DNA from 2 places in the Pseudomonas sp. EA_105y_Pfl2_R69 genome. Region 2 is predicted to be linked to the other one. Evidence: riboswitches for the same ligand, from Rfam matches in the RefSeq annotation. Region 2 holds a riboswitch; the other holds the start of a gene.
The links. Region 2 has a riboswitch for cobalamin ahead of cobO (cob(I)yrinic acid a,c-diamide adenosyltransferase). Riboswitches for the same ligand answer to the same signal wherever they lie in the genome.
Positions count from the first base shown of each region.

Region 1: it holds a riboswitch for cobalamin, as region 2 does, so the genes downstream of both, AACY13_RS09685 (TonB-dependent receptor domain-containing protein) here and cobO (cob(I)yrinic acid a,c-diamide adenosyltransferase) in region 2, are expected to answer to the same signal.

Region 1 is NZ_CAXAOO010000003.1:70,489-73,886, reverse strand. Features, by position in the region: gene dxs (1-deoxy-D-xylulose-5-phosphate synthase) at 1-1,822, shown strand, start outside; cobalamin riboswitch at 1,877-2,091, shown strand; gene AACY13_RS09685 (TonB-dependent receptor domain-containing protein) at 2,194-3,398, shown strand, end outside.
Region 2 is NZ_CAXAOO010000009.1:162,315-165,712, forward strand. Features, by position in the region: gene AACY13_RS21190 (hypothetical protein) at 1-148, shown strand, start outside; gene AACY13_RS21195 (CbtA family protein) at 211-903, opposite strand; gene AACY13_RS21200 (CbtB domain-containing protein) at 914-1,099, opposite strand; cobalamin riboswitch at 1,216-1,438, opposite strand; cobalamin riboswitch at 1,500-1,717, shown strand; gene cobO (cob(I)yrinic acid a,c-diamide adenosyltransferase) at 1,891-2,499, shown strand; gene AACY13_RS21210 (ABC transporter substrate-binding protein) at 2,499-3,398, shown strand, end outside.

The DNA of each region.
Region 1 (3,398 bases), on a different contig from region 2:
CCTGGGCGAAGCCGAGCTGGAAACCTTGGCCGACGAGTTGCGCCAGTACCTGCTGTATACGGTTGGGCAGACCGGCGGGCATTTCGGCGCGGGCCTCGGCGTGATCGAGCTGACCGTGGCCCTGCATTACGTCTTCGACACCCCGGATGACCGTCTGGTCTGGGATGTCGGCCATCAGGCCTATCCGCACAAGATTCTCACCGGCCGCCGCGAACAGATGGGCAGCCTGCGGCAGAAGGACGGCATCGCCGCCTTCCCGCGCCGCTCGGAAAGCGCGTACGACACCTTTGGCGTCGGCCACTCCAGCACCAGCATCAGCGCAGCGTTAGGCATGGCCATCGCCGCCAAGCTGCAGAACAGCAAGCGCAAGGCGGTAGCCGTGATCGGCGATGGTGCCTTGACCGCCGGCATGGCCTTCGAGGCCCTGAATCACGCCAGCGACGTCAACGCCAATATGCTGGTGATCCTCAACGACAACGACATGTCGATCTCGAAGAACGTTGGCGGCCTGTCCAACTACCTGGCCAAGATCCTCTCCAGCCGCACCTACGCCAGCATGCGCGAGGGCAGCAAGAAAATCCTCTCGCGCCTGCCAGGTGCCTGGGAGATTGCGCGCAAGACCGAGGAACACGCCAAGGGCATGCTGGTGCCCGGCACCCTGTTCGAGGAACTGGGCTGGAACTATATCGGCCCGATCGACGGCCACGACCTGCCGACCCTGCTCGCCACCCTGCGCAATATGCGTGACCTGGAGGGCCCGCAATTCCTCCATGTGGTGACCAAGAAGGGCAAGGGCTTCGCCCCGGCCGAGATCGACCCGATTGGCTATCACGCGATCACCAAGCTGGAGGCGATCAACGCGCCAGCAGCGCAACCCAAACAAGCCTCTGGGCCGAAATACTCCAGCGTATTCGGCCAGTGGCTATGCGATATGGCCGCGCAGGACCCGCGCCTGGTCGGCATTACCCCAGCGATGAAGGAAGGCTCGGACCTGGTGGCCTTTAGCGAGCGCTATCCCGAGCGCTATCTCGACGTCGCCATCGCCGAGCAGCACGCCGTGACCCTCGCCGCCGGCATGGCCTGCGACGGTGCCAAACCGGTGGTGGCGATCTATTCGACCTTTCTGCAGCGCGCCTATGACCAGCTGATTCACGACGTGGCCGTGCAGCACCTTGATGTGCTGTTCGCCATCGACCGTGCCGGCCTGGTCGGCGAAGACGGCCCGACCCACGCCGGTAGCTTCGACCTGTCCTACCTGCGCTGCATCCCCGGCATGCTGGTGATGACCCCGAGCGATGAAAACGAACTGCGCCGCATGCTCAGCACCGGCCACCTGTTCGACGGCCCGGCGGCGGTGCGCTACCCGCGCGGCAGCGGCCCTAACGCGACTATCGAACCGGGCCTGCAGCCACTGGAAATCGGCAAGGGCATCGTCCGCCGTCAGGGCCGCCAAGTGGCTCTGCTGGTGTTCGGCGTACAGCTGAGTGAGGCGCTTAAGGTCGGTGACAGTCTGGATGCGACGGTCGTGGATATGCGCTTTGTCAAACCCCTGGACGAGCCCCTGGTACGCCAGCTGGCCGCCAACCACGAATTGCTGGTCACGATCGAAGAGAACAGCATCATGGGCGGTGCCGGTAGTGCGGTCGGCGAGTTCCTCGCCCGCGAGAATATCCTCAAGCCGCTGCTGCAGCTGGGCCTGCCGGACTATTACGTCGAGCACGCCAAGCCGAGCCAGATGCTCGCCGAGTGCGGCCTGGACGCTACCGGCATCGACGCGGCAGTGCGCCAACGCCTGGCCGACCTGATAGGCGACAATCAGTAGCAAGCCAGCCGTCAGAGCGCATTGCTTTACCCTCCGCACCGGCTTAAGGTGCGCGACGTTTTATCTGTCCGAGGTCGCTGCCAAACCAGCAGCGTGAAAAGGGAAGCAGGTGCGCCGCTGTCGACTCGACAGCCGCAAGGCCTGCGCTGCCCCCGCAACGGTAACCGACAGCGCGCAAGCGCAGCCTTTCTCAAAGACCACTGGGTTCGCCTGGGAAGGTGAGAAAGGCAGTCGGCAGCCCGGAGACCTGCCTCGGCGTGAAGTGACTGGTGTTGCGGAGGGCATCACCGTCAAGCGCTGGCTAACGCCTCCCTGCCCGGTGCTTGTCCCTGCCCTCCTCGAAAGTTTTTCTGTCTTTTGAGGATTCTTCAATGAAATTGTCCCGTCTTGCCCTGGCTGTGGCGCTGCTGCCGCTGGCGGCCCATGCCGATCAGGCCAGCAGCCACGCCGACTCACTCGAGTTGCAACCCTTGATCGTAACCTCCGGGCGGCAAGCCGAATCGGTCCGGCAGGCGACGGCTGCAACCACGCTGTTTACCCGCAAGGACATCGAGCGCCTGCAAGTGCGCAGCGTGGCGGAGCTACTCGAGCGCGTCCCAGGCGTCAGCGTCAGCCGTACCGGCGGCGCGGGTAGCCAGACCGGCCTGTTTATGCGCGGCACCTCGACCGCACAAACCCTGGTACTGGTAGACGGCCAGCGTATTTCCGCCGCCTCCAGCGGCACCAGCAGCCTGGAATTTCTCAGCCCGGAGCAGATCGAGCGGGTAGAAGTGGTGCGTGGCGCACGCTCGGCGCTCTATGGCTCGGATGCCATCGGCGGGGTTGTGCAGATTTTCACCCGTCAAGGCAGCGGCGACGGACTCAAGCCCTACGTTCGCCTTGGCGTCGGCAGCAACCAGACCTTCGAGCGTAGCCTTGGCCTGTCCGGCGGCGACGGGCAAACCCGCTTCAACCTGGGTGCAGCACTCGATGAAACCCAGGGCATCGATGCCACACGCGACAATTTCGGTGCCAATGGCGATGACGATGCCTACCGCAATAAATCGCTGAGCCTGAACGTATCGCACCAATTCAATGACGACCTGAAGATAGGCTTCAGCGCCCTCGACCAGCGCGGCCAGTCCGAGTTCGAGGACATCTTCAGTACCTCGCTGCCCACCACCGACTTCCAGCTCAGCAGCCTGTCCAGCTATATCGACGCCAACCTCGGCGAAGCCTGGAACAGTCGCCTGGAAATCGGTCACAGCGAAGACAAGCGTGATACCGGCAACGATCAGCCACACGCCAGCGCCGACGCGTTCTACAGCTTCAACACCTACCGTGACTCGGTCAACTGGGTGAATACCCTGACCCTCAATGAGCGCCATCAGCTGCTGCTGGGTGCCGATTGGTATGAAGATCGAGTGACGGGTAGCGAGAACTTTACTGAGGACTCGCGCTGGAATCAGGCGGCATTTATTCAGCACCGCTACAGCGCCGAGCATTTCTCAACCGAACTGGGCCTGCGCCATGACAAGAACCAACAGTTCGGCAGTGAGAACAGCTGGAACGCCGCGCTGACGGTACCGTTCAACAC
Region 2 (3,398 bases):
GTACGCCAGCGATATCAACACGCGCCTGCGTGAACTGGGCGGCGAAATCGCCATAGTCGACAACCGCGGCAAGGTCGACGCAAGCCTGTATGGCCTGCGTCGGTTACCGTGCGCTGAACCCCGTAGCCCGGATGAAATCCGGCGGTGATGTGCGGGGCTTTACATCTTCCCGTATTGCATCCGTGCTACAGAAAGCGCTCACCGGCCTGTTCAGCTCGCCTGTTGCCCACGGCTGAACAGCCAGGCGCTGATCAGGCCGAGAGCGGCCCAGAACAGCGCATTGACCAGCAGCGAGGTAAAGATAAAGTGCTGGCTCAGGGCTGTCGGGACCAGGCTTTCATGCACTTCGGGCTGCGGTGCACCGACCAGGTAGGGCAGGGGCAGCAACAGCAGGCCGAGGACGCGCAGCCACCACTGCCCGCCGAACGCCAGCAGGGCCAGACCTGCGGCGGTGCTGGCGGCCGTGCCGACCCACCAGTATTGGCGCAACGTCAGCTCGGCTGCGGCGGTGCCCGGCAGTTCCGGCGGCAGGCCGATAGCCGGTGCCAGGCTGAAGGTGGCAAAACCTGCCAGGCCCCAGAGCAGTCCCTGCCAGGTACGGCCCGGCGCGCGCAGGCTGTAGAGGCCGGCGAGCATCAGGGCGAAGCCTACCGCCACCACCAGATTGCTCAGTCCGGTGAACAGGGTGCGCTGTGCGCCATCCTGGGGTGCCCAGGCGTCCGCGTCATGATGATGATCATGGGCCGCATTGGCGGCATGGCTGTGTTCGGCTACCGGCTCGGCGCTTTCATAGGTTTCCGCCTCGAGAATCAACGGTGTGACCCATAGGCTCTGCATCAGGGTCAGCAGTAGCGCGGCCAGCAGCCCCGCAAAACCTGCGGTTTGAGCGATTCGCTTGATCATTGTCGAATCCTCAGTGGCAGGGGAAAGCGGCGCTGTGGCGGGCGTCGTGGGCAGCGTTATGCAGGACTTCCATCGGCGCGAAGCCGGCGCAGAAGATCAGCGCGGCACCGAGCAGGCAGCTGCCGATGGCGAGGATCAGGCGTTGGGACAGGGGCAGGGCAAGCGCGGGGCTGGCGGACAGCGTGCTGGTGGACATGTTTGAACCTTCCTGGGAGTCGAAAAACGGCCACGCGAGGAAGGGAAGCAGCACAAAAGCGGGCGAGCGCGGACAGCGGAACGAACCCGATTTCGGCGCGCCCCGCCCACCGCGGGTTGCCAAACAGGTTTCAGGCCGGTCTCCGGGCTTGCGACGACTGTCGGTTGGACAGTGGAGGTCGGCCTTCCCATGTCCTAGGACACAGTGGCGATGACGACCTTGCGTACGCTTACCGTTGCGGGGGCAGCGCCGGACTCGCTCGACCTTGCGGATCGAACCCACCGGCTTCCCGTTTCACCTCGCGCCATGACGCGAGACACCTGAAACAGCCCGCTAGCTGACCATGATGCGCGAAGTCCGTCAACCGCGGCGAATTGCCGGAAGGTGCCGACTGCGCTACCCTGCCGGCCAACGAACAGGTGCCCCGTGCGCAATCGCGCTACGGGCTGAAACGGGAAGTCCGGTGACCTCTGGGAGTAATCCCTTGAGTATTCCGGCGCAGCCCCCGCTGCTGTAGAACCTGACGAAGCCGCCACACGCCACTGGGCCAACCGCCCGGGAAGGCGCGGACTTCGGATGAAGGTGAGCCAGAAGACCGGCCTGATCGAAACAAGGTGCGTACCCCGGGGTGTGGGTGGTTGCCGGTGCTGTTGCATGCCCGCGTTTCGGGCGGTCTTCCCTCAGTAGTCGTCATCAAGGGTTCGATGCCTGTGCATCGCGCCAGCTCCCCGCGGTTGCGCTCGATCCGTCGCCCTGCGCGATGGTTTTTATGCGGCTGCGGAGTGCGACCCATGATCGATGATGAGAAAAAACAGCGCCATGCCGAGCGCATGCAGCGCAAGAAAGCCGTGGTCGATGCCGGGATCGAAAGAGCCCAGGAAGAGCGCGGCATAGTCGTGCTGATCACCGGCAACGGCAAAGGCAAGACCACCTCGGCCTTCGGCACCCTGTATCGCGCCCTGGGCTATGGCCATCAGGTCGGCGTGGTGCAATTTATCAAGGGCACCCAGGCCTCCGGCGAGGTCACCTATCTGCGGCAGAACGCCGCGCAGGTCGCCTACCACGCCATGGCCACCGGTTTTACCTGGGACACGCAGAACTGGGACGCCGACAAGGCCGCCGCGGACGAGGCCTGGGTGCATGCCGCACGCATGCTCGCGGACCCCAGTCTGAACCTGGTGCTGCTCGATGAGCTGACCTACATGCTCAAGTACAACTACCTGGATGCGGACATGGTGATCGAGACGATCCGCGCCCGGCCGGCCGGCCAGAGCGTGATCGTCACCGGCCGTGCGGCCAAGCCCGAGCTGATCGAACTGGCCGATACGGTCAGCGAAATTCGCGACGTCAAACACGCCTACAACGCCGGCGTCAAAGCCCAGGCCGGCATCGATTTTTGATGCCCCGCGTGCGCGTCCTGCCGCTGCTGTTGCTGCTGTGTGCCCCGCTGGCCGGGGCCGGGGCCGCGGCCTTGCCGACCGTGGTCTCGACCAATCTCTGCGCCGATATGCTGGCGTTGAGCCTGGCCGCGCCCGCGCAGCTGCTCTCGGTGTCGCGCAAGAGCCAGGACCCGCGGATTTCCTCGATGGCCGAACAGGCCCGGGAGTTTCCAGCCAACGACGCCACGGCGGAAGAAATCATCGCCCTGCACCCGGATATCGTCCTCGCCTCGCGGCGCTGGCAGGCGCATAACCAGGCCGAATTGCTCAAGCGTCACGGCATCAAGACGCTGGTGGTGCCTTACCCGACCACCTGGCCGCAGATATTCGACAGCACCAATTGGGTCGCCGGGCAGATCGGCCGTGAGGCCGCCGGCAACGAACTGGTTGCCGATGTGCAGGCCCGCCTGGCGCGTTTGCAGCAGCGCCCGCGGCCGCTCAGCGCGCTTTATCTGCGCGCCAACGGCGGCAGCGCCGGGGCCAATACCTATGTCGATACGGTGTTCCAGGCGGTGGGCTTGCGCAATCACCTGGCCAGCCTCGGCCGTTCCGGCTGGAGCCGCTATGCCCTCGAAGACCTGGTCGACAGCCCGCCGGACGTCTTCGTCAGCGCCGATATGCTGATCGACAACGGCTACGCTAAATCCGCCTATTCACGCCATCAGCGCCTGCAACAGCTGATGGCCACGCGTCCGGTGCTGAGCATCAGCGGTAACCGTTGGGGCTGCAGCGACTGGCAGTTGATCCACGCCGCCGAAGAGCTGGCCGCGCAGCTGGATGCCCTGAGCCTGGCCAGCAGGCCGTTGAAAAACGTAGGCGAGGCAGCCGAGGCTAGGCAAAAACAGGCGAGGAAGCGGAGT